Regions from separate parts of the Pseudoalteromonas sp. BZB3 genome, predicted to be linked through region 2. Evidence: predicted binding sites of a transcription regulator. Region 2 holds the regulator's gene; the other holds the start of a gene.
The links. The regulator NrdR, encoded in region 2, represses ribonucleotide reductase genes. The targets are predictions, from matches to a motif close to AAACACNANATNTNGTGTTT.

Region 1: a site for NrdR is predicted at 4,617-4,636, ahead of nrdA (class 1a ribonucleoside-diphosphate reductase subunit alpha). Genes of this name have one in related genera too.

What each region holds. Positions count from the first base shown of each region.
Region 1 covers NZ_JBECOS010000015.1:42,091-57,195, reverse strand. Annotated here, with positions in the region: gene ABMY35_RS17115 (TonB-dependent receptor) at 1-135, opposite strand, end outside; gene ABMY35_RS17110 (YaeQ family protein) at 275-799, shown strand; gene yfaE (class I ribonucleotide reductase maintenance protein YfaE) at 802-1,074, opposite strand; gene nrdB (class Ia ribonucleoside-diphosphate reductase subunit beta) at 1,074-2,204, opposite strand; gene nrdA (class 1a ribonucleoside-diphosphate reductase subunit alpha) at 2,265-4,550, opposite strand; gene ABMY35_RS17090 (HAD-IA family hydrolase) at 4,908-5,552, opposite strand; gene ubiG (bifunctional 2-polyprenyl-6-hydroxyphenol methylase/3-demethylubiquinol 3-O-methyltransferase UbiG) at 5,552-6,262, opposite strand; gene gyrA (DNA gyrase subunit A) at 6,441-9,125, shown strand; gene serC (3-phosphoserine/phosphohydroxythreonine transaminase) at 9,231-10,310, shown strand; gene aroA (3-phosphoshikimate 1-carboxyvinyltransferase) at 10,310-11,590, shown strand; gene cmk ((d)CMP kinase) at 11,745-12,458, shown strand; gene rpsA (30S ribosomal protein S1) at 12,551-14,218, shown strand; gene ihfB (integration host factor subunit beta) at 14,277-14,567, shown strand; gene ABMY35_RS17050 (LapA family protein) at 14,582-14,848, shown strand; gene ABMY35_RS17045 (lipopolysaccharide assembly protein LapB) at 14,848-15,105, shown strand, end outside.
Region 2 covers NZ_JBECOS010000008.1:210,021-225,125, reverse strand. Annotated here, with positions in the region: gene ABMY35_RS06740 (diguanylate cyclase) at 1-427, opposite strand, end outside; gene ABMY35_RS06735 (phosphatidylglycerophosphatase A) at 452-937, opposite strand; gene thiL (thiamine-phosphate kinase) at 946-1,908, opposite strand; gene nusB (transcription antitermination factor NusB) at 1,953-2,363, opposite strand; gene ribE (6,7-dimethyl-8-ribityllumazine synthase) at 2,375-2,839, opposite strand; gene ribBA (bifunctional 3,4-dihydroxy-2-butanone-4-phosphate synthase/GTP cyclohydrolase II) at 2,993-4,105, opposite strand; gene ABMY35_RS06710 (riboflavin synthase) at 4,129-4,785, opposite strand; gene ribD (bifunctional diaminohydroxyphosphoribosylaminopyrimidine deaminase/5-amino-6-(5-phosphoribosylamino)uracil reductase RibD) at 4,791-5,909, opposite strand; gene nrdR (transcriptional regulator NrdR) at 5,909-6,358, opposite strand; gene glyA (serine hydroxymethyltransferase) at 6,443-7,699, opposite strand; gene thrC (threonine synthase) at 7,953-9,236, opposite strand; gene thrB (homoserine kinase) at 9,240-10,178, opposite strand; gene thrA (bifunctional aspartate kinase/homoserine dehydrogenase I) at 10,188-12,602, opposite strand; gene ABMY35_RS06675 (response regulator) at 12,912-13,277, opposite strand; gene ABMY35_RS06670 (HAMP domain-containing sensor histidine kinase) at 13,502-15,105, shown strand, end outside.

The DNA.
Region 1 (15,105 bases), on a different contig from region 2:
ATGCAGGTGAACTTTAGCACCTGATATAGGTTTTTTGTTTGAGTCAATCACTTTCCCCGTGATTTGTGCGGCATATGCATTGCCTGCAGACAAAGCTGTCAGAATTGCAGTCGCAATTATAGAGTGTTTTTTCATCTTAGTAATTCATATTTAGTCTCAGTTATGGTTATGGTATAACAACACTGTGTCTTCAATCAACGAATGTTATACTGTAGCTTTGTTGAATTATCGCATTTTTGGCCTAAAGTTTGTTTATAAGGGATAGGAGTATCTGATGAGCAAGCCTTTTGTCTTTAAAGCAAGGTTAAAAGTGGCGGATCTTTTTCACCATGCAAATCATATAGAAGTGTTTACAGCTGCTGTTGCAAAAAGAGAAACTTTAGAGCACTTCTTACTTAGGATACTAGGGTTTTCTGCACTTTCTTATAATCAACGTACTTTTTTGAATCAAAAGTCAGATAAATCTTACCCGGATGTTTGGTGTGAAAACGATGAACAAAAGATTGTCTTAGCTTTATATGTGTCAGAGTTAGACATAAGCGAAATTAACCGACTGTGTAAACTTTACGATAGACTTTTGATTTTAACTATCGAAGGTGAGCGCTGGTATGATGAAATATCACCACAATTAATACAACATCACAATATTAGTATTTTCACCCTTAAAGCAAGCTTTTTAGAAGATCTAAAAACAAACTTAACCAATAGTATGCACTGGGATATTTTAATTGAACAGAATTCGATGAGTGTGAGTGATAAGTCAGGTTACTACCAAACAGAAGTAAAACAACTTTGTTAATACTAGAGTAATGTGATTGAAATATCAGTTAAAGGTTTAGAGCAACACATTAATACTTCACCATCTCTTACAAATGCTAACGGCTCTTGGTTGTAAATCACTTCACCTGAATTAAGTTTGGCTCTGCACGCACCACAAAAGCCTTCTCTACATTGATAAGTAACTTCAATGTTTGCTTTTTCAAGTGCATCTAATATGGAAGAGCACTGAGCCGCAAATGTAAGCGGCTCAGAATGTTCTTCAATAGATATTTTAGAACTGGGTTTCGAATTCATTATAAATCGAAATCACCGAAGTCAGATGCATCGACTTGAGAGTCGATTTGGCCAACTAGGTAAGAGCTGATCTCAGCTTCTTGTGGTGCAACTTGTACGTTGTCTGATACTAACCAGGCGTTGATCCAAGGGATTGGGTTGCTCTTAGTTTCAAAGATAGGCTTTAAACCAACAGCTGACATACGAGTGTTCGTAATGTATTCAACATATTGGCAAAGAATGTCTTTGTTTAAACCAATCATAGAACCGTCTTTAAACAGATATTCAGCCCATTCTTTTTCTTGCTGTGCAGCTTCTTCAAACATACGGTTTGCTTCGGCTTCACATTGCGCAGCTACAATAGACATCTCAGGATCGTCTTTACCTTCTTGCATAATATTTAGAATATGCTGAGTACCAGAAAGGTGAAGGGCTTCGTCACGGGCGATAAGCTTGATGATCTTTGCGTTACCTTCCATCAGTTCACGCTCTGCAAAAGCAAATGAGCAGGCGAAGCTGACATAGAAGCGAATAGCTTCTAAAATGTTTACAGACATGATGCAAAGATAAAGTAGCTTCTTAAGCTCAAATAAGTTAATACGAACTTCTTCACCATTAATTACATGCTTACCTTCACCATAAAGGTTATAAATTGATACCTTTTCGATTAGTTCGTCGTAATATTTTGTAACCGCATCAGCACGCTCATTAATTTTGTCGTTGCTTACGATGTCATCAAAGATAAGTTCAGGTGACTGCGTTACGTTACGAATAATATGTGTATATGAACGGCTGTGAATTGTTTCACTAAACGCCCAAGTTTCAATCCAAGTTTCAAGCTCTGGGATTGAAACGATAGGTAATAATGCAACGTTTGGCGAACGGCCTTGAACACTATCTAGCAATGTTTGATATTTCAAGTTGCTTAAGAAAATATGCTTTTCATGTTCAGGCAACGCTTGGAAATCTAAGCGGTCCTTAGACACATCAACTTCTTCTGGACGCCAGAAAAACGAAAGCTGCTTTTCAATTAACTTTTCAAAAATAGGGTATTTCTGCTGGTCATAACGTGACACGTTTACAGTTTGACCAAAAAACATTGGCTCTTTTAACTGGTCGTTATGATTTCTGCTAAATGTAGAATAAGACATATTTAATAATACTCGATAACGCAAAAAAGTGAGTAAGAACACTGCTTACTCACGTCTTAATTAAATTTTACACGCGCCGCCTTCGCAGCCATCATCTTCAATTTCTGGTTTTAATTCGTCTTGAGAGTCTGACGCACCATCACGTGTATTGTGATAATAAAGTGTCTTAACACCTAACTTATATGCAGTAAGCAGGTCTTTAAGAAGCAACTTCATTGGTACTTTACCACCTTCAAAGCGAGTTGGATCATAATTCGTGTTAGCAGAAATAGTTTGGTCAATAAACTTCTGCATGATACCTACAAGACCAAGATAACCGTCATTCGAAGGGATGTCCCAAAGTAGCTCATATTGTTCTTTTAGCTTTTCATATTCAGGCACTACTTGCTTCAATATACCATCTTTACTTGCTTTAACACTGATATGGCCGCGAGGAGGCTCAATACCATTTGTCGCATTTGATATCTGTGATGAAGTCTCTGATGGCATCAGTGCAGATACTGTCGAGTTACGCATACCGTGCTCTTGAATGCTTGCGCGTAGCGAATCCCAATCAAGGTGAAGCGCTTCGTTACAAATGTTATCTAGATCACGCTTGTAAGTATCAATCGGCATAATACCTTTTGAATACGTTGTCTCATTGAACTTAGGACATGTACCACGCTCTTTAGCAAGCTCATTTGAAGCTTTCATTAGATAGTATTGGATCGCTTCGAATGTGCGGTGTGTTAGGTTATTCGCACTGCCATCAGAGTATTTAACGCCATTTTTCGCAAGGTAATAAGCATAGTTAATTACACCAATACCTAGCGTACGACGACCCATGGTTGCTGTGTGTGCAGCAGGAACCGGGTAGTCTTGGAAATCTAATAAATTATCAAGTGCACGAACAGCAAGCTCAGCTAATTCTTCAAGTTCATCTAGAGAGTCGATTGCACCAAGGTTAAATGCTGATAGCGTACACAGCGCGATTTCACCTTCTGGGTCATTAATGTGTGAAAGCGGCTTTGTCGGCAGCGCAATTTCAAGACATAAGTTAGACTGACGGATAGGTGCAACCTTTGAATCAAATGGGCTATGCGTATTACAGTGGTCAACGTTTTGTAAGTAAACGCGGCCTGTACTCGCACGTTCTTGCGCAAACATAGAGAATAGCTCAATCGCTTTAATGCGCTTTTTACGAATAGAATCATCTTGCTCGTACTGTGTATATAATCGCTCGAACTCTTCTTGATCTTCGAAGAATGCATCGTAAAGACCCGGCACATCAGACGGGCTGAACAGCGTAATGTAGTCGTCTTTGATAAGGCGAGCGTACATTGTTTTGTTGAATTGCACACCGTAATCTAGGTGACGAACACGGTTTTCTTCAACACCACGGTTGTTTTTAAGTACCAGTAGGTTTTCTACTTCTAAATGCCAAAGCGGGTAGAATAGGGTAGCTGCACCACCGCGTACACCACCTTGAGAACAGCTTTTAACAGCCGTTTGGAAGTGCTTATAAAACGGAATACAACCTGTGTGATAAGCTTCACCGTTACGAATTGGGCTGCCTAACGCGCGAATACGACCCGCATTAATACCAATACCAGCACGTTGGCTGACATATTTAACGATTGCTGATGAAGTCGCATTGATTGAATCTAAGCTATCACCCGTTTCAATTAATACACAAGAGCTGAATTGTCGTGTTGGTGTACGAACACCTGCCATGATAGGTGTCGGTAATGAAATTTTAAATAAAGAAACCGCATCATAGAAACGTTTGATGTAATCAAGGCGAGTTTCTTTCGGGTAATCAGAGAATAAACTTGCAGCAACAAGAATGTATAAAAACTGAGCACTTTCATAGATTTCGCCAGTTACACGGTTTTGTACAAGGTACTTACCTTCTAACTGCTTCACCGCTGCATAGCTAAAGTTTAAGTCGCGGCTATGGTCTAAGTAGTTATCAAGTTCATCAATTTCTTGCTCGGTATAATCAATCAGAAGGTGTTGATCATAACGCTTTTGTTCTACCAGCTTTGTAATGTGGTCGTATAAACGTGGTGGCTCAAATTGGCCATATGCTTTTTTACGTAAGTGGAAAATAGCTAAACGTGCAGCAAGATACTGGTAATCCGGAGAGTCTTTATCGATCAAATCAGCAGCAGCTTTAATGATAGTTTCATGAATATCTTCAGTACGGATCCCATCATAAAATTGAATGTGTGACTTTAATTCAACCTGAGAAACTGAAACATTATCTAAGCCTTCTGCAGCCCAAGTAATGACGCGGTGAATTTTATCGAGATCGAGCGGCTCTTTGCGGCCGTTTCTTTTACTGACAGATAACTGTTGGTTCATAGCTGTGCCTGTAATCCTTCGGATTGAATATTTTAAAAATAATTGGCGAAAAAAAGCTCAGGTTTTGACCACTATATATGGTGGTTCTTCTGATTGGGATCACAAGATAGTGGGGTTCAATTTAATTTGCAATAGCAAGGTAAATGCACAAATGTGGATAAGTTTGGGATAAATAAAAAGTGTTAGTAACTATTAACCTTTTGAGGTTTGACGCAAGTAACCTCAGAAGGAAATCAATAAAAATGATGCGATTTTTAAAGAAAATAAAAAAATATTTATTGTGTTTTCTTAATGAGCAGCTTGTGGTGATGAAAGAGCCAAAACACTAGATGTAGTGTTTTGGCGTAAATATGAGCACTAGATATGGTCTAACACTAAAAGGGGGCTAGTTAAATTTAGATCTGCTTGCCAACTATACGCATCTTCAAGGCTTGGTATGTATCCCCATAAAGCACAAGCAGAAGTCATACCAGCCGCTTTTGCTGCTTGAATATCTCGTTGTGCATCACCGACATAAAGACAATCGGATGAACTAATGCCTAATTGTTCCGCTGCATATAATAATGGTTTAGGTGAGGGCTTAGCTTCATCTAATGTGTCTCCACAAACAATAACTTCAATTTCTTTAAGTGCTGAAATTTGTCCAACAAGAGGTAAAGTCAGGAATGTGGGCTTATTTGTCATGATTGCGACTTTTATACCAGCATTAATTAAAGATTGGATTAATTTTGGTACACCGTCAAAGCAATCCGTATGCACAGCAATATTGGCTTCATAATGATCAAGTACATCTTGTCTTAAGCGAGCTAAATTAAATTCAGCGAGCCGACTACCAAAGCCAACATCTAAGAGTGCTTTTACGCCATCAGAAATAGCAGGGCTATATACTTCTCGAGAAACAGCAGCAAGCCCATTTATTTCGAGAACATGGTTTAAAGCCGCCCCCAAGTCGTCAGTGGTGTCGAGTAGGGTGCCATCTAAATCGAATATGACAGCCTTCATTAATCAAGTTTCTCGAAATGTAGTAAGTAATTCACACTGACATCATCAGTCAAGGTGAATGTTTTATTGATTGGGTTGTAATTGATCCCCGCACTGGCGCGAACTTTAAGACCAGCTTTTTCAGCCCAGCCGATTAAAACAGAAGGGCGAATAAACTTATCGTGCTCATGTGTACCCTCAGGTACCATTTTTAGAATTTTTTCTGCACCGACGATTGCAAGTAAATACGCTTTAATCGTTTTGTTTAGCGTAGAAAAGAACACACTTGCGCCAGGCCTTGCCATTTGTGCAGCAGCTTGGATAATAGATTCTGGATCTGGGACGTGCTCAAGCATTTCCATACACGTTACTACATCAAATTGCTCAGTATTGTTTGCTGCAAATTCCTCAGCGGGTACTTTTATATAGTCAACTTTTACACCCACTTCTAAAGCATGCAGTTTGGCAACATTGAGTGGCTCTTGGCCTAAGTCTATACCGGTCGCTTTGGCACCCAGTTTCGCCATGCTTTCAGTTAAAATACCGCCACCACAGCCGATATCGACAACTTGTTTATCAAATAAACCATTAGATTTGTCATTAATAAAATCGAGACGTAACGGATTAATATCATGAAGGGGTTTAAATTCTCCTTCTGTATCCCACCACCTTTCTGCGATGCTCTCAAATTTCGCAATTTCTTGTGGATCTACATTCTGATGCTCGGTCATAAAAAACTTCCTCGTGAATCTGAGCGCATTTAAATTGGATTATTTCAAAATCACACGGATTTTGCGCCTGTAATAATTATAAATCTGTGTTAGCATGGGCGTTGATATTAATAATAACTTAATCTCTAGGGCACTTGATAGTGCTAATGGAGATAGACTCTGAAGGAAAGTGCAATCAATGACTGATCTCGCCAATGAAATCCTCCCAGTCAATATCGAAGACGAGTTAAAAAATTCATACCTAGATTACGCGATGAGTGTAATCGTAGGTCGTGCATTACCAGACGTACGTGATGGTCTAAAGCCTGTTCACCGTCGTGTATTATTTGCCATGAATGAGCTTCGTAACGACTGGAATAAGCCTTATAAGAAGTCGGCTCGTGTTGTCGGTGATGTTATCGGTAAATACCACCCGCATGGTGACAGTGCTGTATACGACACGATTGTTCGTATGGCTCAGCCTTTCTCTCTACGTTATATGCTGGTTGACGGTCAAGGTAACTTCGGCTCTGTTGACGGTGACTCAGCTGCTGCGATGCGTTATACCGAAGTACGTATGGCGAAAATGTCGCATGAACTACTTGCTGATCTAGAAAAAGAAACCGTTGACTATGTACCTAACTACGATGGTACAGAGCAAATCCCTGATGTACTACCAACCAAAGTGCCTAACTTATTAGTAAATGGTTCTTCAGGTATTGCTGTAGGTATGGCAACAAACATTCCACCTCATAACTTAACTGAGGTGATCAATGGCTGTTTAGCGCTTATTCAAAACCCTGATTTAACGATTGAAGAGTTAATCGAATATATCCCAGGCCCAGATTTCCCAACTGCCGCGATTATTAACGGCAAGAAGGGCATCGAACAAGCATACAAAACGGGTCGTGGTAAGATTTACATTCGTGCACGTGCTGAAATTGAAGTGGATGAAAAAACTGGTCGTGAAACGATCATCGTTCATGAAATTCCTTATCAAGTTAACAAAGCGCGCTTAATCGAAAAAATCGCTGAGCTTGTAAAAGATAAGAAAATCGAGGGCATTAGTGCGCTTCGTGACGAGTCTGACAAAGACGGTATGCGTATCGTTATTGAGGTTAAGCGTGGTGAAGTGGGTGAAGTGCTATTAAATAACCTTTACGCACAGACACAAATGCAAACTGTATTTGGTATGAATATGGTTGCACTTGATAATAACCAACCTAAGTGTTTCAACTTAAAAGAAATGCTTGATGCGTTTATTATCCACCGACGTGAAGTTGTTACTCGTCGTACGGTATTCGATTTACGCAAAGCGCGTGATCGAGCGCATACACTTGAAGGTCTCGCAATTGCACTTGCGAATATCGACCCAATTATTGAGTTAATTCGAAAGTCTCCAACGCCATCGGAAGCGAAACAAGCGCTTGTTTCTCGTCCTTGGGAGTTAGGCACTGTTAAAGCTATGCTTGAAAAAGCAGGTGAAGACAATGTAGCACGTCCGGATTGGTTAGCAGCTGAACTAGGTATCCGTGACGGCCAGTACTATTTATCTGAGCAACAAGCTCAAGCTATTCTTGACTTACGCTTACACAAGCTAACAGGTCTTGAACATGAGAAGATCCTTGGTGAATATCAAGAGCTACTAGACCTAATTGCTGAACTTCTTTATATCCTTTCTTCACCAGAAAGATTAATGGAAGTTATCCGTGATGAATTAGTTGAAATCAAAGAGCAATATGGTGATGAACGTCGTACTGAGATCAGTGCTGCTGCTCACGATATTAGCCTTGAAGATCTGATCAACGAAGAAGATGTTGTTGTAACACTTTCTCACGAAGGCTATGTAAAGTATCAGCCATTATCTGATTACGAAGCACAGCGCCGTGGTGGTAAAGGTAAAGCTGCAACTAAGATGAAAGATGAAGACTTCATCGAGCGCTTGTTAGTTGCAAATACACACGACACCATTTTGTGTTTCTCAACAGCCGGTAGAATGTACTGGTTGAAAGTGTACCAATTACCACTGGCATCACGTCAGGCACGCGGTAAGCCAATTGTTAACTTGTTGCCACTAGAAGCGGATGAACGTATCACAACCATTTTACCGGTTCGTGAATATGAAGATGATAAGTATGTATTAATGGCAACGGCAAACGGTACTGTTAAAAAGACACCTTTAACAGCGTATAGCCGTCAACGTGCAAGCGGTATTATTGCAATTAACCTTAATGAAGGTGACAGCCTAATCGGTGCTGATATCACAGATGGCAGTAACGACATTATGCTATTCACAGATCACGGTAAGGTAGTGCGATTCAACGAAAAGCTTCGTGATTCAGAAACAGGTGAAGTTAAAATAGATCCTGAGACTGGTGAAGAAATGCTTGCTTTACGTCCTATGGGCCGTACAGCTACTGGTGTGCGTGGTATTAAGATGCCTGAGGGTGTCAAAGTTGTATCGCTGATCGTGCCTAAGAATGACGGTGCAATCTTGACCGTTACTGAGAATGGTTATGGTAAACGTACACCTCTAGAAGACTACCCAGCGAAGAGCCGTGCAACACAAGGTGTTGTATCAATTAAGGTATCGGAGCGTAACGGTAACGTAGTCGGTGCTGTGCAAGTTGAAGATAACCATGAAATCATGATTATCTCAAACCGCGGCACGCTTGTACGTACCCGTGTCAACGAAGTTTCTACTGTTGGCCGTAACACACAAGGTGTTATTTTGATAAGAACTATTGACGAAGAACAAGTAGTTGGTTTACAACGTATCGAGGAAATCGAAGTTGATGAATTACCTGAAGACGGTTCTGAAGCAGTAGTGCAAGATAACCCAGAAGGTACACAAGAGAGTAGTGAAGAAACTCCAAGTGAATAAATCTTAAAAAGCGGCTTCGGCCGCTTTTTTTAACTCTAAAAAGCGTGAAGTTATTTATAACGATAACTCAATGCGTTCACAAATATACAGTTTAGGAATGAGGAAATGACGGTATATAACTTTTGTGCTGGTCCGGCAATGTTGCCACCAGAAGTAATGAAAAAAGCACAACAAGAATTTTTAAATTGGCAGAACCTAGGTGTATCTGTCATGGAAGTGAGCCACAGAGCTCAGCCTTACCTAGAAATGGTAAAAGAGTGCGAAGCAAGCCTTCGTCGTTTAATGAACATTTCACATGAATTTGAAGTTTTATTTATGCATGGCGGTGGCCGTGGCCAATTTGCTGCAGTGCCTTTAAACCTTCACTTAGATGATGCACCTGGTGTGTATGTTGAGAATGGTATTTGGTCTAGTGGCGCGACGACAGAAGGCGCTAAGTTCACCGAAGTAGAAGGCATTAATATTCGTACAGATGTTGATGGTCAATTCGATATTCAGCCTGTTGCACAGTGGAAGTTACCTGAAAAAGCGTCGTTTATTCATTATTGTCCTAACGAAACAATCGATGGTATTGAGATATACGATGTGCCTAAGCACGATGCACCCATCGTGGCAGATATGTCTTCAATGATCTTGTCACGTGAAATCAATGTAGATGATTTTGATTTAATTTATGCGGGTGCTCAGAAAAATATCGGCCCTTCAGGCTTATGTATTGTTATCGTGCGTAAAACCTTGTTAGAGCGAGAAGGTTTACCTCGTCCAGCTATCCTTGATTATGCGATTGAAGCAAAACAAGGCAGTATGTATAACACGCCGCCAACTTTTGCATGGTATTTAGCAAATGAAGTATTTCAATATCTAGAGTCAATCGGTGGTGTTAAAGCAATGGAAGCGCACAATAAGAAGAAAGCAGCGATCCTATATGACTATATTGATAGCTCAGACTTCTATTCTAATAAAGTTGCTAAACATTGTCGCTCACTGATGAATGTCCCATTTTGGCTTAAAGATGACACTTTAAACGATAAGTTTTTATCTGAAGCCGAAGCCGCAGGGTTACTTGCACTTGAAGGTCATAGATTTGTTGGTGGTATGCGTGCAAGTATTTATAACGCTATGCCAGTAGAAGGTATAGAAGCTTTAGTCGCGTTTATGGATAAATTTGCACAGGAAAATAGTTAATGGAACAACTTACCTTAAAGCCAATTAAAAAGGTAAGTGGTTCAGTTACCTTACCTGGCTCAAAAAGCCTATCAAACCGAATCTTGCTGCTTGCAGCACTTGCTGATGGTGTGACGAAAGTCACTAACTTGCTTGATAGCGATGACATCAGGCACATGCTAAAAGCGCTTGGGCAGTTAGGTGTTAAGGTGGAGCTTAACGAAGACAAGACCATCGCTACTGTTCATGGTGTTTCAGGTAAATTCAAAACGCCAAATGAACCACTATTTTTAGGTAATGCTGGTACTGCATATCGCCCTTTGACAGCTGTTTTAGCCGCTATTGAAGGCAATTATGAGCTTATTGGCGAGCCTAGAATGGAAGAGCGCCCGATAGGTCATTTAGTTGATGCATTAGATTCTATTGATGCAGATATTACTTACCTTAAAAATAAAGATTATCCACCATTAAAAATCCTTGGTAAAAAGCTAGTAGGTGGATATGTAGAAATTGATGGCAGTATTTCAAGTCAATTTTTGACAGCGATTTTAATGGCTGCTCCTCTATTCGATGGCGATTTAAATATCAAGATCATTGGTGAATTAGTTTCGAAACCTTATATCGATATTACAATTGGTGTGATGGCAAAATTTGGTGTGCAAGTAGAAAATGACAACTATCAGCATTTTGTTGTTAAAGCTGGTCAAGACTATCAGTCACCAAATAGCATTATGGTAGAAGGAGATGCATCATCTGCGTCTTACTTTATTGCAGCTGCAGCCATCAATGGTGGTGAAATAGAAATCAATGGCGTCGGCAAGGCAAGTGTACAGGGCGATATTGTTTTTGCAAAAGTTATGGAGCAAGTTGGCGCGAAGATCGATTGGTATGATGAAAAGCTTGTTGTACGTAAAGGCGAGTTAAATGGCGTTGATATCAATGCCAATGCAATTCCTGATGCTGCTATGACATTAGCGACAGTGGCACTGTTTGCTAAAGGCAAAACGGCTATTAGAGATATATACAACTGGCGTGTAAAAGAAACAGATCGTCTACATGCGATGGCAACTGAATTAAAAAAATTAGGTGCTGAAGTTGTTGAAGGTAATGACTTTATTGAAGTTACACCACCTGAAACATTGAATTTAGTTGATGTTGATACTTATGATGATCATCGAATTGCCATGTGTTTTTCAATGGTCGCAGTGGGCGGCCAAGAAGTAATCATTAATGATCCAAAATGTACGGCTAAAACCTTCCCAACATACTTTGATGTACTTGCTTCATTGAGCTCTCATTAATCTCCCAAGATCTTGAAAAAGCAGGGTTATAACATTATAACCCTGTACCTCAATTATATTATTTAACAAAAAGTTACAGCTAAAACAGGATCTATTCATAAAACATGATGTATAATGCCGCGGAATTTTTTGGTGAGCATTTCAGGAGGTTTAAATGCAGGCTGCAATGCCAGTTATCACCGTTGACGGTCCAAGTGGTTCAGGTAAAGGAACTGTTTGTCGTTTACTAGCTGAAAAATTGAATTGGGAAGTGCTAGATAGTGGAGCTATTTACCGTGTTTTAGCCCTTGCTGCAATTCATCACCACATAGAATTAGACAACGAAGAAGCATTAGTGCCTCTTGCTGCTAATCTTGATGTGCAATTTCCAATAGACCGTGAAACCAAATCATGTAAAGTGATCTTAGAAGGCGAAGACGTTAGTTTAACGATCCGAAATGAAGAAGTGGGCGCTGCTGCATCAAAAGTTGCTGCGTTACCACGAGTTCGTGAAGCTTTGTTGCGTCGCCAGCGCGCATTTAGAACCGAAGCAGGTTTGATTGCAGATGGTCGTGATATGGGCACAGTTGTATTTCCAAATGCAGAAGTTAAGATTTACCTTACAGCAAGCGCTGAAGAGCGTGCTCAACGTCGTTTTGACGAGTTGAATGGTCGTGGGTTAAATGTTACACTAAGTGGTCTTCTTGCTGATATTCAAGCGAGAGATGACAGAGATATGAATCGAAAAGTAGCGCCGCTAGTGCCTGCTGAAGACGCCATTGTAATTGATACGACAACATTAAACGCTGAACAAGTGTTCAATGAAGTTCAAAACATTCTTGAACAAGCCGTCATTAATGGTAAGTTAAAACAATCTCTTATAGCATAGATTTTTAATGTACTGACAGGAAGTCGGTGCTTGTTAAACTACCCCATGCGGCATGGTTGCCAATTGGATTATTAAATATTTAGAGACGTATAATGTCAGAAAATTTTGCGCAGTTATTTGAAGAAAGCCTAAAGGGTTTTGAAGCAGAACAAGGTTCAATCGTTAAGGGTACTGTTATCTCAATCGAGAACAACATCGTTCTTGTTGACGCTGGCCTTAAATCTGAAAGTGCAATCCCTGCTGAGCAATTCAAAAATGCTGCTGGTGAACTAGAAGTTGCTGTTGGTGATGAAGTAGACGTAGCACTAGATGCTATCGAAGATGGTTTCGGTGAAACTATCCTTTCTCGTGAGAAAGCTAAGCGTCACGAAGCTTGGATCCGTCTTGAAAAAGCATGTGAAGAGCAAGAGACTGTTACTGGTATCATCAACGGTAAAGTTAAAGGCGGTTTCACTGTTGAAGTTGATTCAATCCGTGCATTCCTACCTGGTTCACTTGTTGATGTTCGTCCAGTACGTGACACAACTCACCTTGAAGGTAAAGAGTTAGAGTTCAAAGTAATCAAGCTTGATCAGAAGCGTAACAACGTTGTTGTTTCTCGTCGTGCAGTTATCGAGTCTGAAAACTCACAAGAGCGTGATGAACTACTTGCTAACCTTGTTGAAGGTCAAGAAGTTAAAGGTATCGTTAAGAACCTTACTGACTACGGTGCATTCGTAGACCTTGGTGGTGTTGATGGTCTTCTACACATCACTGACATGGCTTGGAAGCGCGTTAAGCACCCAAGTGAAATCGTTAACGTTGGTGACGAAATCGCAGTTAAAGTACTTAAGTTTGACAAAGAGAAGACTCGTGTTTCTCTAGGTCTTAAGCAGCTTGGCGAAGATCCATGGGCAGCTATCGCTGGCCGTTACCCTGAAGGTGCTAAGCTTTCAGGTCGTGTTACTAACCTAACTGACTACGGTTGTTTCGTTGAAATCGAAGAAGGTGTTGAAGGTCTAGTTCACGTTTCAGAAATGGATTGGACTAACAAAAACATCCACCCTTCAAAAGTTGTTTCACTAGGTGACACTGTTGAAGTTATGGTTCTTGAAATCGACGAAGAGCGTCGTCGTATTTCTCTTGGTCTTAAGCAGTGTATTGCTAACCCATGGCAAGAATTTGCTCGTCTTCAAAACAAAGGCGACCAAGTTACAGGTAAGATCAAATCAATCACTGACTTCGGTATCTTCATCGGTCTTGAAGGTGGTATCGACGGTCTTGTACACCTATCTGACATCTCTTGGAACACTCCAGGTGAAGAAGCGGTACGTGAGTACAAGAAAGGCGACGAAATCACTGCAATCGTACTTCAAGTTGACCCAGAGCGTGAGCGTATCTCACTAGGCGTTAAGCAAATTGAAGCTGATCCTTTCAATAACTACCTAGACGCAAACAAAAAAGGTGCTATTGTTAAAGGTAAAGTGACTGAAGTTGACGCGAAAGGTGCAACTGTTGAGCTTATCGAAGGTGTTGAAGGTTACATCCGTGTAGCTGACATCGCTCAAGAGCGTGTTGAAGATGCAACTACTGTTGTTTCTGCAGGCAACGAAATTGAAGCTAAATTTGTAGGTGTTGATCGTAAGAACCGTACTATCAGCCTTTCAGTTAAAGCTATGTTCGAAGCTGAAGAGAAAGAAGTTCTTGAGAAGCTTAAGAAAGAAGAGCCAGCATTCGAAAATGCAATGGCTGCAGCTTTCAAAAACGCTCAGAAAGACTAATTTCGAGTACAGATAGAAAGGGCACTTTTGCCCTTTCTTTTTATTTTGAGGAAAAATTATGACAAAGTCAGAATTGATAGAACAGTTAGCTGAACAACATATTCATATTCCAGTCAAGGACGTTGAAAATGCCGTTAAAGAGATTCTTGAACAAATGGCAGGGTCATTAGCAGAATCTGAACGAATTGAAATTCGTGGATTTGGTAGTTTTTCACTACATTACCGTGCCCCTCGTACAGGTCGTAACCCTAAAACTGGTGAAACAGTCGAATTAGATGGTAAACACGTCCCACACTTTAAGCCTGGTAAAGAGCTTAGAGACAGAGTAAACGCAAGTATTGCTGGTTAAGGGTAGGGTAGCAGTTGGTAAAGATCGCCAAAAAAGGATTGTTGTTAGTTCTAATAGTTTTAGCTTTTGTAATAGGTTCACAAAACCCTTCAGAAGTACAAGTAAACTATATATTAGCGAGTAGCACTTTACCTCTTGCCACTATTCTAGCAATCACATTTATTATTGGGTTGTTGATTGGTTGTTTAATCGGCACTGCTTCGGTTTCTAAACTAAAATGGCAGAATTACCGTTTAAATAAAAAAGATAAAGTAAACGCTGATCAGATAAATACTCAATAATGATAGAACTGCTGTTTTTACTTCTTCCTGTTGCTGCTGCTTACGGTTATGTAATGGGTAAGAATAGTGCTAAGAATCAAGCTCATGAATACAGCAGAAAAATAACGTCCGAATATAGTAAAGGCCTAAAATTCTTACTAGACCGTGAAGAAGATCAGGGTCTTGAACACCTAATTCAACTTCTTGAAGTTTCTGCCGACTCCGTCGAGCATTACCTAACTTTAGCCAGCTTATTTCGCAAACGAGGCGAAATAGAT
Region 2 (15,105 bases):
TGTAAAATAAGCCATTACCTGCAACCCAGATGTCGCCTTGCTTGTCCTCAACAATATCTAGGATAGGTCCTTTGATATTAAATGACTGAACATCAAGCGTGTGGGGGTTTAATCGATGTAGACCGCGTTTGGTGCCTATCCATAACTTACCATGTCTATCTAACAGTAGCTTATGAATGGCATTAGTTTGTAAGAATTGCGTGTTTTGTGTTGTAAAATTTCGAAATTGATAGCCATCAAATCGACTGAGGCCAAATTGAGTGCCAAGCCATACATAGCCCTGCTGGTCTTGCACCAAACTTTTAATTGATTGCGAGGGTAAGCCATTTTGTACATTCCATTGCTTCACAATATAGTCATTGATGGCAGCAGATACTGAAAAACTCATCAGTATAAACAGCAAAGACACTAGCAAGGTTTTTTTGATCATACACTCACAATCTTTTATTGATTAAGCTACTAAGAAACCAGTTTTAAACAAAGCTTGCACACAAATCAACGAAAAAATACCCGCTAAAATGTCATCAGCCATGATCCCAAAGCCACCATGCAGCTTTTTGTCTAACATTCTGATTGGACCTGGTTTGGCAATATCGAAAAATCGGAATAATAAAAAGCCAACTAGGAGTGCCTTCCAAGATAATGCTGCGCCTATCATGGTAATGTAAAAGCCTGCTACTTCATCCCACACAATTGCCGGATGATCATGAACTTGGACATCTTTTGCCGTTTGTCCGCAAACCCAAATACCAAATACACTGATCACAACTGCAAAAACACATTGCAGCCATAATGGATAACTAGCTGTAATGAAAATAAGTGGTAAGGCACCTAAAGTGCCAAATGTGCCCGGAGCAAATGGGGCAAGTCCTAAACCAAAACCTAAACCAAAAAACTGGTGGGGTTTACGAATATCAAATTTGTACTGCTTAGCCAAACTGACTCCTAACTAAAATGTTCAAAGCCAGTTGCGGGAAATGGCCAAGGTTTATCTTTATAAAGTAGCGATACATCGCCAGCATTTGCGTTAATTTGCCCAATGCAGGTTGGTTTTACCCCATATTCTGCCAAGCGCTTTTCTACTGCAACTCTATTACTATCAGGCACAGTAAACAACAACTGATAATCATCGCCATAAGCCATTGCCAGCATTAAACGAACTTCTTCATCTGGCAAATTTTTCAGCGCAGTTGAAAGCGGCACTTTATCAGCATGGATTGTCGCACCAACACCTGAGTGGGTCAGAATATGATTTAAATCGGCCAGTAAACCGTCAGAAATATCAATGGCTGAATTCGCTAAGCCACGTAAAACCTGACCTGCTGCAACTTGCGGTGCTGGAAAATCAAACTTTTTCTGAACATAACTGCGATCTGTATCGCTGAGTTCCCAGCCTTGTTTACGTGCCTCAATTGCCAGAGCGGCATCTCCAAGGTCGCCAGTCACATATAACCAATCCCCCACTTTAGCACCACTTCGGGTCAACGCTTTGCCTTTTGGTACGATACCTTTAGCACACACGGTAATCGTTAATGGACCTTGCGTGGTGTCACCACCAATCAGTTGCACGTTATAATACTCAGCAATATCGTGCATACCTTCTGTGAACTGTTCCAGCCAAGTTTCGTCAACATTAGGTAGCGTCAAGCCGATGGAGATCCAAGCAGGCTCTGCCCCCATTGCAGCCAAATCACTTAAGTTTACCGCTAAAATTCGGTGTCCTAAGGCTTTAGGAGAAATATCAGAAAAGAAATGAACGCCTTCAACCAGCGTATCTGTGGTGACCGCTAATTGGCAGCCTTCGGGGATAGTAACTAGGGCGCAATCATCACCTATGCCTAAGTCTACATCACGTCGAGTAATACCACGGCCGGTGAAAAATCGATTGATTAACTCAAATTCCTTCATACATAAAAAAGCCGGCCTAAGCCGGCTCTCCAAATTGTTTGCCTTTATTTGCGAACTGCTTTAACTGCTTTGTCTAAAACACCGTTCACAAACTTATGGCTGTCTTCTGCACCAAAGATTTTCGCAAGCTCAATGCCTTCATTGATTGCTACTTTGTAAGGTACATCTTCACGGAACTTAAGTTCGTATGCACTTAAACGTAATACTGCGCGCTCAACTTCATCTAAGTCTTCAAACGGGCGAGAAAGATGCGGCTTAACAAGCTCATCTAATTGTTTTACGTTTACTGCAACACCGCGAGCAAGATCTTTAAAGTATTCTACGTCTACTTTAGATACATCATTCTCGATCAACATTTGTTGCTCAATATCGGCAATCGGGTTGCCACTTAATTGCCAAGAGTATACGGCTTGAAGCGCTAATATACGTGCTTTACGTCTTGCTGCTGGTTTCACTGAGGATCCTCTTAAATTTGCTCTAGCACGTTCACCATTTCTAGTGCACCAAGGGCTGCTTCGCCGCCTTTGTTGCCCATCTTAGTGCCCGCACGTTCAATGGCTTGCTCAATGCTTTCCGTGGTTAATACACCAAATGCTACCGGAATATCATAGTCTAATGAAACGCTTGCTAGTCCTTTATTTGACTCGTTAGCAACTAGGTCGAAATGTGGTGTACCACCACGGATGATAACGCCTAATGCAATGATTGCATCGTGCTCTTTCTTCATCGCTAAACGCTTAGCTGCTAATGGTAACTCAACGGCACCTGGTACATATACCACAGTGATGTCTTCTTCTTTAACACCACCAACACGCTTTAGCTCGTCAACAGCACCTTCAAGTAAGCTGCTACCGATAAAATCATTAAAACGTGAAATAACAATGGCAAATTTTTTGCCAGGAGCGTATTTGTTACCTTCAATAATCTTCATTAGATGGTCCTAATCTTCTTAATGTTTCGTACTTTGCAATCAAAGTGCGCCGAGTACGCAATAAGCAATTGCCAAATTGGCGCGCATAATAGCACAGTTTTGGTTAACCCCAAATAACAAAACCCGCTGTCATCAACGGGCTTTTTCATTCAATTATTTAGGCTCTACGTATTCAATGACTTCTAGGTGGAAACCTGAAAGTGCATGATATTTTTTCGGCATACTCATTAGGCGCATTTTTTGAATGCCTAAATCAGCTAAGATCTGCGAGCCAACACCAACGGTACGAGAGGTACCTTGGAATTTACGCTGATTCACAGTTTCGCCCGCATCTTGCGCAGCAAATGCTTTTACCATGTGCTCGATGTCTTCAGTTTGTTCCTGTTTACCCAGAATAACCAACACACCGTTATTTTCGCTGATGTGCTTCATCGCACCATGTAAACTCCAGCTTCTATCAGCGCCTCTGTCTGATAGTAATACATCATTAAAAGTGCTTTGTAAGTGAACACGCACTAGCGTTGCATCAGTTTCTGAAACTTCACCTTTGAGCAAAGCATAATGAAGCTGGTTATCAATGGTGTCTTTATATGTAACTAAATCGAATTCACCATATTCAGTTGGTAATTTACACTGCGCAACTTTTTCGATAGTTGTCTCGTTTAAGTTACGGTATTCAATTAGGTCAGCGATAGTACCAATTTTTAAACCATGCTCTTTGGCAAACACTTCTAACTGAGGGCGACGTGCCATGGTACCGTCAGGGTTTAAGATCTCAACAATGACTGAAGCGGGTTCTAAACCTGCTAAACGCGCTAAATCACAGCCTGCTTCTGTATGGCCAGCACGAGTTAATACCCCACCAGGTTGCGCCATAATTGGGAAGATATGACCTGGCTGCACGATGTCTGTTGGCACTGCACCTTTAGCCACTGCTGCCTGTACTGTACGAGCACGATCAGCGGCAGAAATACCAGTAGTGACACCTTTTGCTGCTTCAATAGACATAGTGAAGTTAGTTGAGAATTGCGCGCCGTTATTTCTCACCATTAATGGTAAATCAATTTGCTGACAACGCTCTTGAGTCATGGTTAAACAAATTAAACCACGGCCGTGGGTTGCCATGAAGTTTATGGCGTCCGCTGAAATATGCTCGGCTGCGATGATTAAGTCACCTTCATTTTCTCGGTCTTCATCATCCATCAAGATAACCATTTTACCGGCTTTAATGTCTTCGATGATCTCTTGTGCGCTGTTCAAGTTCATAATTTACCTGTTTAATTAATTCGCTACTTAATAAAGCCTGCGTTTGCCAATAAGTTCATTGTGAGAGTAGAGCTTTGTGCAGGCTCTTGAGCTCCAAGTACTAAGCGTTCCAAATAACGTGCGATTTGATCCACTTCTAAGTTAATTTTACTGCCCACTTTAAATTCAGCAATGGTTGTCTCTTGTGCTGTATGCGGCACAATTGTCAGCTTAAACTGACAGTCTTTAATTTCATTTACAGTTAAGCTGATACCATCAATAGCTACTGAGCCTTTATATGGAATATATTTCATCAGCTCACTGGGCGCTTCTAACCAATATTCGGTTGCGCGGGCATTAGGTGAAATCGCCACGACTGTCGCAATGCCATCAATGTGGCCTGAGACTAAATGACCACCTAAACGAGAAATAGGCTGTAATGCTTTTTCTAAATTAACTGTTTGCCCTAGCTTATATTGAGCAAATTGCGTCAATTTCAAGGTCTCATTTGAAACATCGGCACGAAAACCATCAGAAAATTTTTCAACAACCGTTAAACACACACCATTTGTAGCAATGCTATCGCCTAACTGTACATCGCCCATGTCTAAATTTGGGCTACTTACACGAACCGTTAGGTCGCCTTGATTTTGTGTCAACTCAGTCAACTTACCGGTTGCTTCAATGATACCTGTAAACATAAAACTTAACCTTTTTGCGCTACTTTGCGTGCTGTTAAACGAATATCATCGCCAACTTGCTTAATATCGTGCCATTGTAGGCTCTGTACATCTGCTATCTGCGTCAACTCTGGCACGTTAAATAAACCTCGCGCATCTTGACCCATGATTTTAGGTGCTAAATAAAGAATATAATTATCGATAAGATTTAATTCGTGAAACTTACCCGCAAGCGTCGCGCCTGCTTCAACGAATACACTGTTGATACCATGTGCGGTTAATTGCTTTAACGCTTTTTTGATATCAACCTTACCATTAATAGAGTCAACCAACAGCTCTGTAACATGTTCTGGCCACTGGTGCGTTGTATCAGCTTTTGTTCTTAAAATTATAATAGGACTATTAATTGAGAATAATGCTAAATCTGGATACAAACGGTTTTGAGAATCGATGATCACTCGAATAGGCTGGCGAACTGACAACCCCTCAGCAAGCTTAAGCTGCTCTGCTGAAAGTCGTACATTCAATTTGGCATCATCAAACAGCACTGTATCGGCACCCGATAACACGGCGCAATGTTCAGCACGTAACAACTGTACATCTTGACGGGCTGCACTTGAGGTGATCCACTTACTCTCACCATTTTTTAATGCGGTTTTGCCATCTAGACTCGCAGCCAATTTACAACTTATATAAGGTAAGCCCGTTTCCATTCGAGTTAGAAAACCCGGGTTCAGTGCTCTTGCTTCTTGCTCAAATAAACCTGCTGCAGTCTCAATACCTGTTTCTTCTAACATACGTAAACCGCGACCTGCAACTTCTGGGTTAGGATCGACCATAGCGGCAACAACGCGGCTAACTCCAGCATCGATTAAACCTTTTGCGCAAGGCGGGGTTCTACCATAATGACTACATGGCTCCAAGGTAACGTAAGCCGTTGCGCCTCTTGCCTTGTCTCCAGCCATCTTTAATGCGTGAACTTCGGCATGACCTTCACCCGCTTTTTGGTGATAGCCCTGACCAACTATATCGCCGTCTTTTACGATGACACAGCCCACATTTGGGTTAGGTGAGGTGGTAAAACGGCCTTTTGCAGCAAGCGCGATGGCCTGCTGCATAAACTCTTTATCTTGCTCGCTGAACATCAATCTCCAAGCCTCGCGATTTCCTCGCCAAACTCTCTAATATCTTCAAATGAGCGGTATACGGAAGCAAAGCGGACATAGGCCACTTTATCGAGCTTTTTCAGCGCTTCCATAATGCATTCACCAATCATATGGCTTGCCACTTCACGCTCACCCGTAGCACGAATTTGCGATTTAATTTGATGTACGACTTCTTCAATTTGCTCTGTGCTAACCGGGCGTTTCTCTAACGCGCGGTGCAGACCATTTAGTAATTTGTCTTCATTGAATGGCTCTCGAGAACCATCTTGTTTAATTACCCGCGGCATGACTAATTCGGCACCTTCAAACGTCGTAAAGCGCTCATGACATAACACGCATTCTCTGCGGCGACGGACTTGATGGCCTGAGCCGACTAAACGGGAATCAATGACTTTTGTTTCTTTAGCGGTGCAAAATGGACAATGCATAGATAATCACTTGTGAAAAAAATATAAAAAAGGCCGCAAATGCGGCCTTAATCATAACAAAATTCTTTGATTTTGTGAGCGAAATTACGCGTAAACTGGTAATTTAGCGCAGATAGCTTTTACTTTCTCTTTTACTTCTGCTTGTACTGACTCATCGTTGATGTTGTCTAGTACGTCACAGATCCAACCTGCAAGCTCTGCTGACTCAGCTTCTTTGAAGCCACGACGCGTGATAGCTGGAGAACCAATACGAAGACCAGACGTTACAAACGGTGAGCGTGGGTCGTTTGGTACTGAGTTTTTGTTCACAGTGATGTTAGCACGACCAAGTGCCGCATCAGCATCTTTACCTGTGATGTCTTTGTCGATTAGGTCTAGTAGGAATAAGTGGTTGTCTGTTTTACCAGAAACAACTTTATAGCCACGCTCTTGAAGAACAGCAACCATTGCCTGTGCATTCTTAACAACTTGCTCTTGGTAAGTTTTGAACTCTGGCTGTAGTGCTTCTTTGAAGGCTACCGCTTTACCAGCGATAACGTGACATAGAGGACCACCTTGACCACCAGGGAATACTGCGCTGTTTAGCTTCTTGTAGATGTCTTCGTCATCACAAGCTGAGATAATAAGACCACCACGAGGACCCGCTAAAGTTTTGTGCGTCGTAGTCGTTACAACGTGTGCGTGAGGTACTGGGCTTGGGTAAACACCAGCAGCAACAAGACCTGCAACGTGTGCCATATCAACTAATAGGTAAGCACCTACTTTGTCAGCGATTTCACGGAATTTAGCCCAGTCAACGATACCTGAGTATGCTGAGAAACCACCGATGATCATTTTTGGCTTGTGCTCAAGTGCTAAAGCTTCAACCTGTGCGTAATCGATCTCACCTGTTTCTTCGTTTAGACCGTACTGGATAGCGTTGTACGTTTTACCAGAGAAGTTTACGTGAGAACCGTGTGTTAAATGACCACCGTGCGCAAGGCTCATACCTAATACAGTGTCGTGTGGCTGAAGAAGCGCTTGGAATACTGCCGCGTTTGCTTGTGAACCAGCGTGTGGTTGTACGTTTGCATAAGTAGAACCGAAAAGCTCGTTGGCACGGTCAATAGCCAGTTGCTCAACAACGTCAACGTGCTCACAACCACCGTAGTAACGCTTACCTGGGTAACCTTCAGCATATTTGTTAGTTAATTGAGAACCCTGAGCTTCTAAAACACGTGGGCTACAGTAGTTTTCAGAAGCGATAAGCTCGATGTGCTCTTCTTGACGAGTCGTTTCAAGTGCAATCGCATTTGCTAATTCAGGATCAAAATCTGCAATGTTCATGTTACGTTCTAACATGGGGTCTCCTAGGTACACGTTTAGGGTAGTAAAAGCTGTATTGTACGCAGTTATGCGTCCGATGCCTATAATTTCGGCTTGAGCATATTTAAACAGGGATTGAATTTATTTCACAGTGTTTATGTAATGATATTTTTTTATTTAAACATTAAAAAAACAAATGGATAAGAAGGGAATAAATAAGTGTTATTTATATAGGGTGAGTTTGGCAAACTTTTTAAGTCTACAAAGGCTCACCCTTGGCGATTAATAATTACAGTAATTTAGCAAAAACAGCCGCTTTCAATTGCATATAATCAGCTTGCATTGGCTCCGCTAAACACTTTTTATCTAAGGCATCTTGCAACACGCTAGGCATTGCAATCTCTTGCTCAAGCACCTCTTCTACCGAAGATTTAAACTTAGCAGGGTGCGCCGTAGCCAAACAGATCCCCACAGCATCTTCAGCTTTATCTAAAGTCAGACCTTCAAGTGCAATGGCGGTATGCGGCTCCATCACGTAACCCGCTGCAGCAATCTCTTTCATTACCGCTTGCGTGCGACTTTCTGAGACACTTCTTGAATAAAACTCATGTTTATCGAAATCACCGCGTTCCAACATAGTCTCAACGCGAGGCCAGTTATTAGGTTTACTCACATCCATTGCATTTGATAACGACTCTAATGTGGCATTTGGCGACCACTCACCTGATGCCATGTAACGTGGTACAGTGTCATTTTGATTCGTGGTTGCAGACAAGTTTGCAATAGGTAAACCCAGCGCTGCGGCTATCATAGCTGCACACACATTTCCAAAATTACCACTTGGTACAGAAACATGCACTTTACCCCTTTGCTCTGCAGGTAATTGCGCAACGGCTTCAAAGTAATAACATACTTGCGCAACTAGACGGCTGATATTGATAGAGTTGGCAGAATTTAAGCCCAGCTTTTCTTTCATTTCATCATCTAAAAACGCCTGTTTAACCAATGCTTGGCAATCATCGAAGCTGCCTTCTACTGCGTAACAATGAATATTTCCACCTAACGTCGTGAAGAGCTTTTGTTGAGCGAGCGAGATCTTGCCTTCTGGATAAAGTATAACTACATCAACATTTGGCTTGTTATAGAAAGCATGTGCTACCGCTGCACCTGTATCACCGCTGGTCGCAGTTAAAATTGTGACACGCTCACCTTGATTAAATAAACCAATACATTCAGCCATAAAACGGCCGCCAAAATCTTTAAACGCCAACGTTGGCCCATGGAATAATTCTAAGCAATATTGCTTGTCACCAATTTGCTTAAGCGGCGCCTGAAAATTAAAAGCACGCTCAACCATCTCGGCTAACGTATCTTTTGGCAACTCATCACCAATTAAGTGACTCAATACTTCCACGCTTCTTTCAACAAATGGCTTTTCAAGTAAAGCATCGATATTTTCTAATTTGCTCAGTTGCTCTGGAAAAAATACACCTTGATTACGGCCAAGGCCTGTTTTAACTGCCGTAGTGAAAGACACTTGCTGCGTGGCATCTTTTAAGTTTACAAGTTGCATTGATTATTCTCCTTGTGAAATGGCACGCGTGCCTTGTTGGTCTAGCTTACAAATATGACTAAAACCGTGTTCATTAATATAGTGTTCGTTTAGCCAAGCTTGGCACTGCTCTGCCGCTTGCTTTGTTTTACAAATCGTAAAGAGTGTAGGGCCAGCACCTGAAATACTCACAAGCTCAGCACCAAGTTCAGGTAACGCTGTTTTAGCTTGTGCAAACCCAGCTATTAAAGAGCATCGATACGGCTCTGCCATCTCATCTTTCATCAGAGAGAGCGCTAAATCGAATTGCTCAGTTTGCATCAGAAGGCAAAAGCTCGACAAACGCTGCGCAAATTCAATAGTTTCTGAGCTGCTTCTTTGCTTTGGCAGTACTGCACGTGCTTTTGCTGTATTTAGCGCAAAGCCCGGGTATGCCGCGACATAGTACCACTCAGAGTTAACAGGCACAGATAAGGCTTTGTTAGGCACAAGATCAGCGGTCAATTGTAAACCACCTAAATAACAAGGTGTGATGTTGTCATAGTGACGAGCGCCGCTCACCTTAGCTTCAAAATCTGCCATTAATTCAATCAGCTCGACTTGACTAAGATTCGTTTTTGCAAACTCATTCAAAGCAGCAAAAGTTGCCACTACAGAGCAGGCGCTCGAGCCTAGACCTGAACCAATTGGTAACCGCTTCTCAAGCTCAAGATAGACCGCCGGCATACTAGGTGCCACATGTTCACGAAAGTGAACTAAGCACTGATAGGCCAAGTTTTCGTGGGCCTCTCCCGGTAATTTATCGGCATAAGGACCAGAGCAAATAAACGTGTCTTGCTCTGCCGCTTTAACATTCACCACATCACCCAGTAGCTCACCATTTATAGGCGCAAGCGCAGCACCTAATGAATCAAAGCCAACACAAAAGTTGCCGATAGACGCTGGTGCATAAAAACTAATCATAACGACTCCTTAACGCGACTGTGTTTTTAAAATGTCAGCAAAGACACCTGCCGATGTCACTTCCGCACCCGCACCATAACCGCGAATAACAAATGGGCGTGGTTGATAGTATTGGCTTAAAATTGCCAAAGCATTTTCACCATCACGGATATCATAAAGTGCATGCTGCTTATCAACCGCTTCTATACCTACTTTGCATTTACCGTTTTCGATGCTGCCGACATAGCGCAACACCTTGCCTTCACTCGCGGCACTTTGAATTTTGTCAGCAAATGACGCATCAAGTTCAGGTAGCTTAGCCATAAACTCATCAACACTTGTACCTGGCGCAAATGACTCAGGAACAACCGCTTCAACTTCAATATCTGACAACTCTAATTCAAGGCCTGATTCACGAGCGATGATCAAAAGCTTACGCGCAACATCAGTACCCGATAAATCATCACGGGGATCGGGTTCTGTAAAGCCATTCGCTTTCGCTTTTGCAGTCGCTTCTGACAAACTTAAGCCATCTTCAAGTACACCGAACATGTATGAGAGTGAACCAGAAAGGATACCGTTAAATGACAATAACTCGTCGCCGGCACCAAAAAGTAGCTGCAAGTTGTCTAACACCGGTAGACCTGCACCTACGTTTGTTTCATATAAGAATTTGCGCTGGCGTTTTTGCGCAGCACTTTTTAAAGACTGGTAGTAGTCAAAACTGCCCGTATTGGCTTTTTTATTTGCAGCAACCACATGGAAGCCCGCATCTAAAAAGTTATAGTATTGATCTGCTAGTTGTTGTGACGAGCTACAATCCACCAGCACAGGGTTTATAAGGTGATTTTCTCTAACAAACTGCTCTACCTTAGCCAATTCGAAACCTGATGTTTGTTGTTTTAACTGAGCTTGCCATGCATCAAATGCGATGCCGTTTGCATCAAGTAAAAGCTTCCGTGAATTAGCCACACCATAAAGGTTAAGCTTTATATTGCGCTTTGCCAGCCAATCTTGTTGTTTTTCAAGTTGCTTAACCAGTTCTTGACCGACTAAACCACAGCCTAATAAAAACACATCAATTGAAGGCACATGAGTGAAGAAATTTTCGTGACAGACTTTCACTGCGTCATTGCACAGTGCACCATCGACCACCGCAGAAATCGCACTTTCAGTAGAGTCTTGAGCAATCGCTACGATATTAACTTGCGCTTGTGCCAGAGAATCAAAGAACTTAGCTGCAAGTCCTTTATGTGCTTTCATGTTATCACCTACCAAAGTCACGATGGCAAGTTCACGCTGCACTTGTACAGGCTCAATTAATCCAGCTTGCGACTCAAGTTCAAATGCTTGCTCTAGGGCACTTAAAGCTAAATTTAAATCTTCTTCATGCACACAGAAACTGATGCTGAACTCGCACGATGACTGCGTGATCAAAACAATAGAAACATTATCATTGGCAAGCGCACTAAAAACACGTGCAGCCATACCAACTTTGCCTTTCATGCCGGGGCCTGACACCGTCAACATCGCCAAATTCTCTAGCGATGAAATGGCTTTAACAGTTTCGTCGCTCTGGCATTCATTTGAGATCACAGAACCTGGCACATCAGGATTATGGGTATTTTTAATTTCACATGGCACGCCAACTTTCGCGCACGGTAAGATCGTTTTTGGATGCAAAACTTTAGCGCCAAAATATGACAGCTCCATCGCCTCTTTATAAGATAAGCTATCTACCTTGCTGGCTTTTTTAATAAAACGCGGATCGGCATTATAAACGCCATCAACATCTGTCCAAATCTGGCACACTTCGGCTTTTAAACAAGCAGCAGCTACTGCAGCAGAATAATCTGAGCCGTTGCGACCAAGAGTTGTTAGTTCACCTTGGTTATTAACCCCAGTAAACCCCGGCATAATATAAAAGTCTGCTGATTGCGATTTTAGAACTTCAGCAAAGCGCTGTTCACTCGCGACTAAGTTGACCTCAGCATCAAGATACCCGCCCTGAGTCTCGATACATTCCGTTGCTTCTAGGTATGTAGCCCTATGACCTAGCATGGCAACCATAAGTGCAACACTCACTCGCTCTCCAAAACTGATCACAAAGGCATTAACTTGCTCAGGGCAGTGCTTAAGTAATTTAACCCCAGCTAGCTTATCACTAAGCTCAGCAAAGCTTGGCCAATGAGCGACAACTGAGTCTAACTGCTCGACTTCACGCTTCAAACTGTCTGCGCGATTTAGCAAAACCTGCCACTGAGCACTGTAATCAGCACCTTGCTCAGCAAGCTTGGCTAACTCAACAAGTTGGTCTGTCATACCACCAGGGGCTGAAAGAGCAACCAAAGCTTGCTCGCCTGCTTGAGACTCGATCAATTGCTTGACCCGTTTGAGACAATCAAAGTCGGCGAGCGAAGAGCCGCCAAATTTTAAAACTCGCATAATTTTTCCTCATTCCAAAAACGAAAAAAGGCCTGTGTTCGTAGTGAACACAGGCCTTTTTCTAATGCGCAACGACCTATGCCACTATCCAGTTAGGATGGTGGTTGTAATAATGGTCGTAATTAAATTCATTGTTTTCATAATTATTAGACTGCCCGAAAATCAGACACCATGCAACCGTCTTTTTATGAAATTATTATGCAAAAAACTCAAGTTTGATTTAAAGAAAGGAAAAATTAGACCTTAGTATAACTTTATAAGTTAAATAGAGAAAACTAGGAAGTAAAAAGGCTAGCCTAAAAAACCTAGCTACCTAAGGCCATAAGTATGCAAAACGTCTAATAAAACATCAGATTTAACGGGCTTTTCGATAAAAGAGATTGCACCAAGTTGCTCCACTCGCGCTTTCATTTCTGGTTGAATATCCGCAGATATGACTACAACAAAAGTTTCGATAACTTGAGATTTCACGGCTTGTAATACACCTACACCATCTAATTCTGGCATGGTTAAATCAAGGCAAAGTAAATCAACCTGGTGATTATTTAAAACCTCTAACGCTTCTACACCATTTTTCGCTTGCAAGATTGTTGCATCAAACGCTGATGACAAGCAGCGAATCACTTGTTTTCTGGCAACCACAGAATCATCACAGACCAAAATAGTAAAGCTCATCTTTTAAACTCATTCACTCGAAATTAACCTACTACTAGCACCTTATTTAAAATGCCTTATAACATATTCATCTTAAAGCACTAAATAAGTTCGATATAATATCTAACCAAACAAAGGCAATGTAAACAATAATGCCAGATAAATATTTATTTTTACGCCTTTATTAGCTAAGTTTAACTACAGACGTATCGCTTTAAACGAAATCAGGGAGCCTAGCTTCATTCATGCTGCAAAAAAGCCTATCCAAAAAGCTACTTACGAATGTGCTATCGGTTTACTTTTTGTTAACTTTCCTTGTCACATGTGGTCAGGTTGTTACTGAGTATATAAATACTAAAAACTATATTCAGAATGAGCTAACCATGTTGCAAAAGACCTTTAGCCGTAGTTTAACGCGTGCTATTTGGGAATTAAACACCAAGCAAACGGTTACCACCGCAGAGGGCTTGTTAGCAATCCCTATGATTGAAGGCATTATCGTACGTGACGACAGTGGTGAGATTATCTCTCAACTGGGTCGTTCTCTAGATATTCATGAGTTATACAGCCAACAACTCGTTCAAGAAGAAGCCATCATTGAAGATACGCCCTCAGGACTGTTTGGTTATACTTTTCCCTTAATTTTTGAGTTTTCTGGTCGAGCTACACAAGTTGGTGATGTCACACTCTTCTCAAGCCGAGAAGTTGTACTCAGCCGCATTATGCTATCGATTTACTTCTTGCTTGGTAATGCAGTCGTTAAAACTACTTTCTTAATCATCTTATTCTTAATCGCGTTTAGAAAATTACTGACCGAGCCACTTACTGACTTAACTGAACAGATAGAAGCATTTGAATTAAACGACGACATTGACGGCCAACGCATTGACATTGGTACAACGGAACGCAATGAGTTAAAAGTCATGGAGGAAGCATTCAATAAACTGATAGACAAAGTCAGTGACTATCGAAATCAACTTGATGACACGCAAAAAGAATTATTAATCAGTAACGAAAAGTTAGATCAACATAATTTACAACTAGAACAAGAAGTCGCTCGAAAAACCTCTAACCTCAGCCAGGCTATGATGGATTTGCAGCAGCAAAAATACGAGCTTGAAAAACAAAAGCTCACGCTCACAGAAGAAATCGACTTACGTCGTCAAACTGAGCAAGAGTTGCTAACCAAGCAAAAAGAACTTGAGCGTTACTTAGATGAATTAAACATGGCCCAAGAACGTCTTGTTGGCTCTGAAAAAATGGCCGCACTTGGTGGTTTAGTTGCTGGTATTACGCACGATATTAACACACCTGTTGGTATCGGTGTTACAGCAACCTCATTTTTGCAAGAACGGTTAGAACAAATTGAAGCCGCTTATAAAGACAAAACACTTTCTCCAAAAGCACTTGAAGAGTTTATTAACGACGCTAAGCAAAGCACCAGCTTACTGACTACCAATTTAGATAGAGCCTCTGAACTAGTCGCGAGCTTCAAGCAGATTGCAGTAGACCAAGCAAGTGAGGCTGTGCGTAATATTAATTTGAAGCAATATCTTGCTGAGGTTATTCGCTCGTTGCACCCTAAATTAAAGAAAACCAAGCATGCGATTAATGTTGAATGTCCTGAAGACCTACAATTGAACTTGCCTGCGGGTGCAATTAGCCAGATTTTTACCAACTTGATTATGAACTCTCTTATTCATGGTTTTGAAGGTATTGATCAGGGTGAGATTAATATTGAAATTAAAAATGATAACGACGATGTGGTTATTCATTACAAGGACAATGGTCGTGGTGTCAGCCAGACTCAACTAGAAAAGTTGTTCGACCCTTTCTTTACCACTAAGCG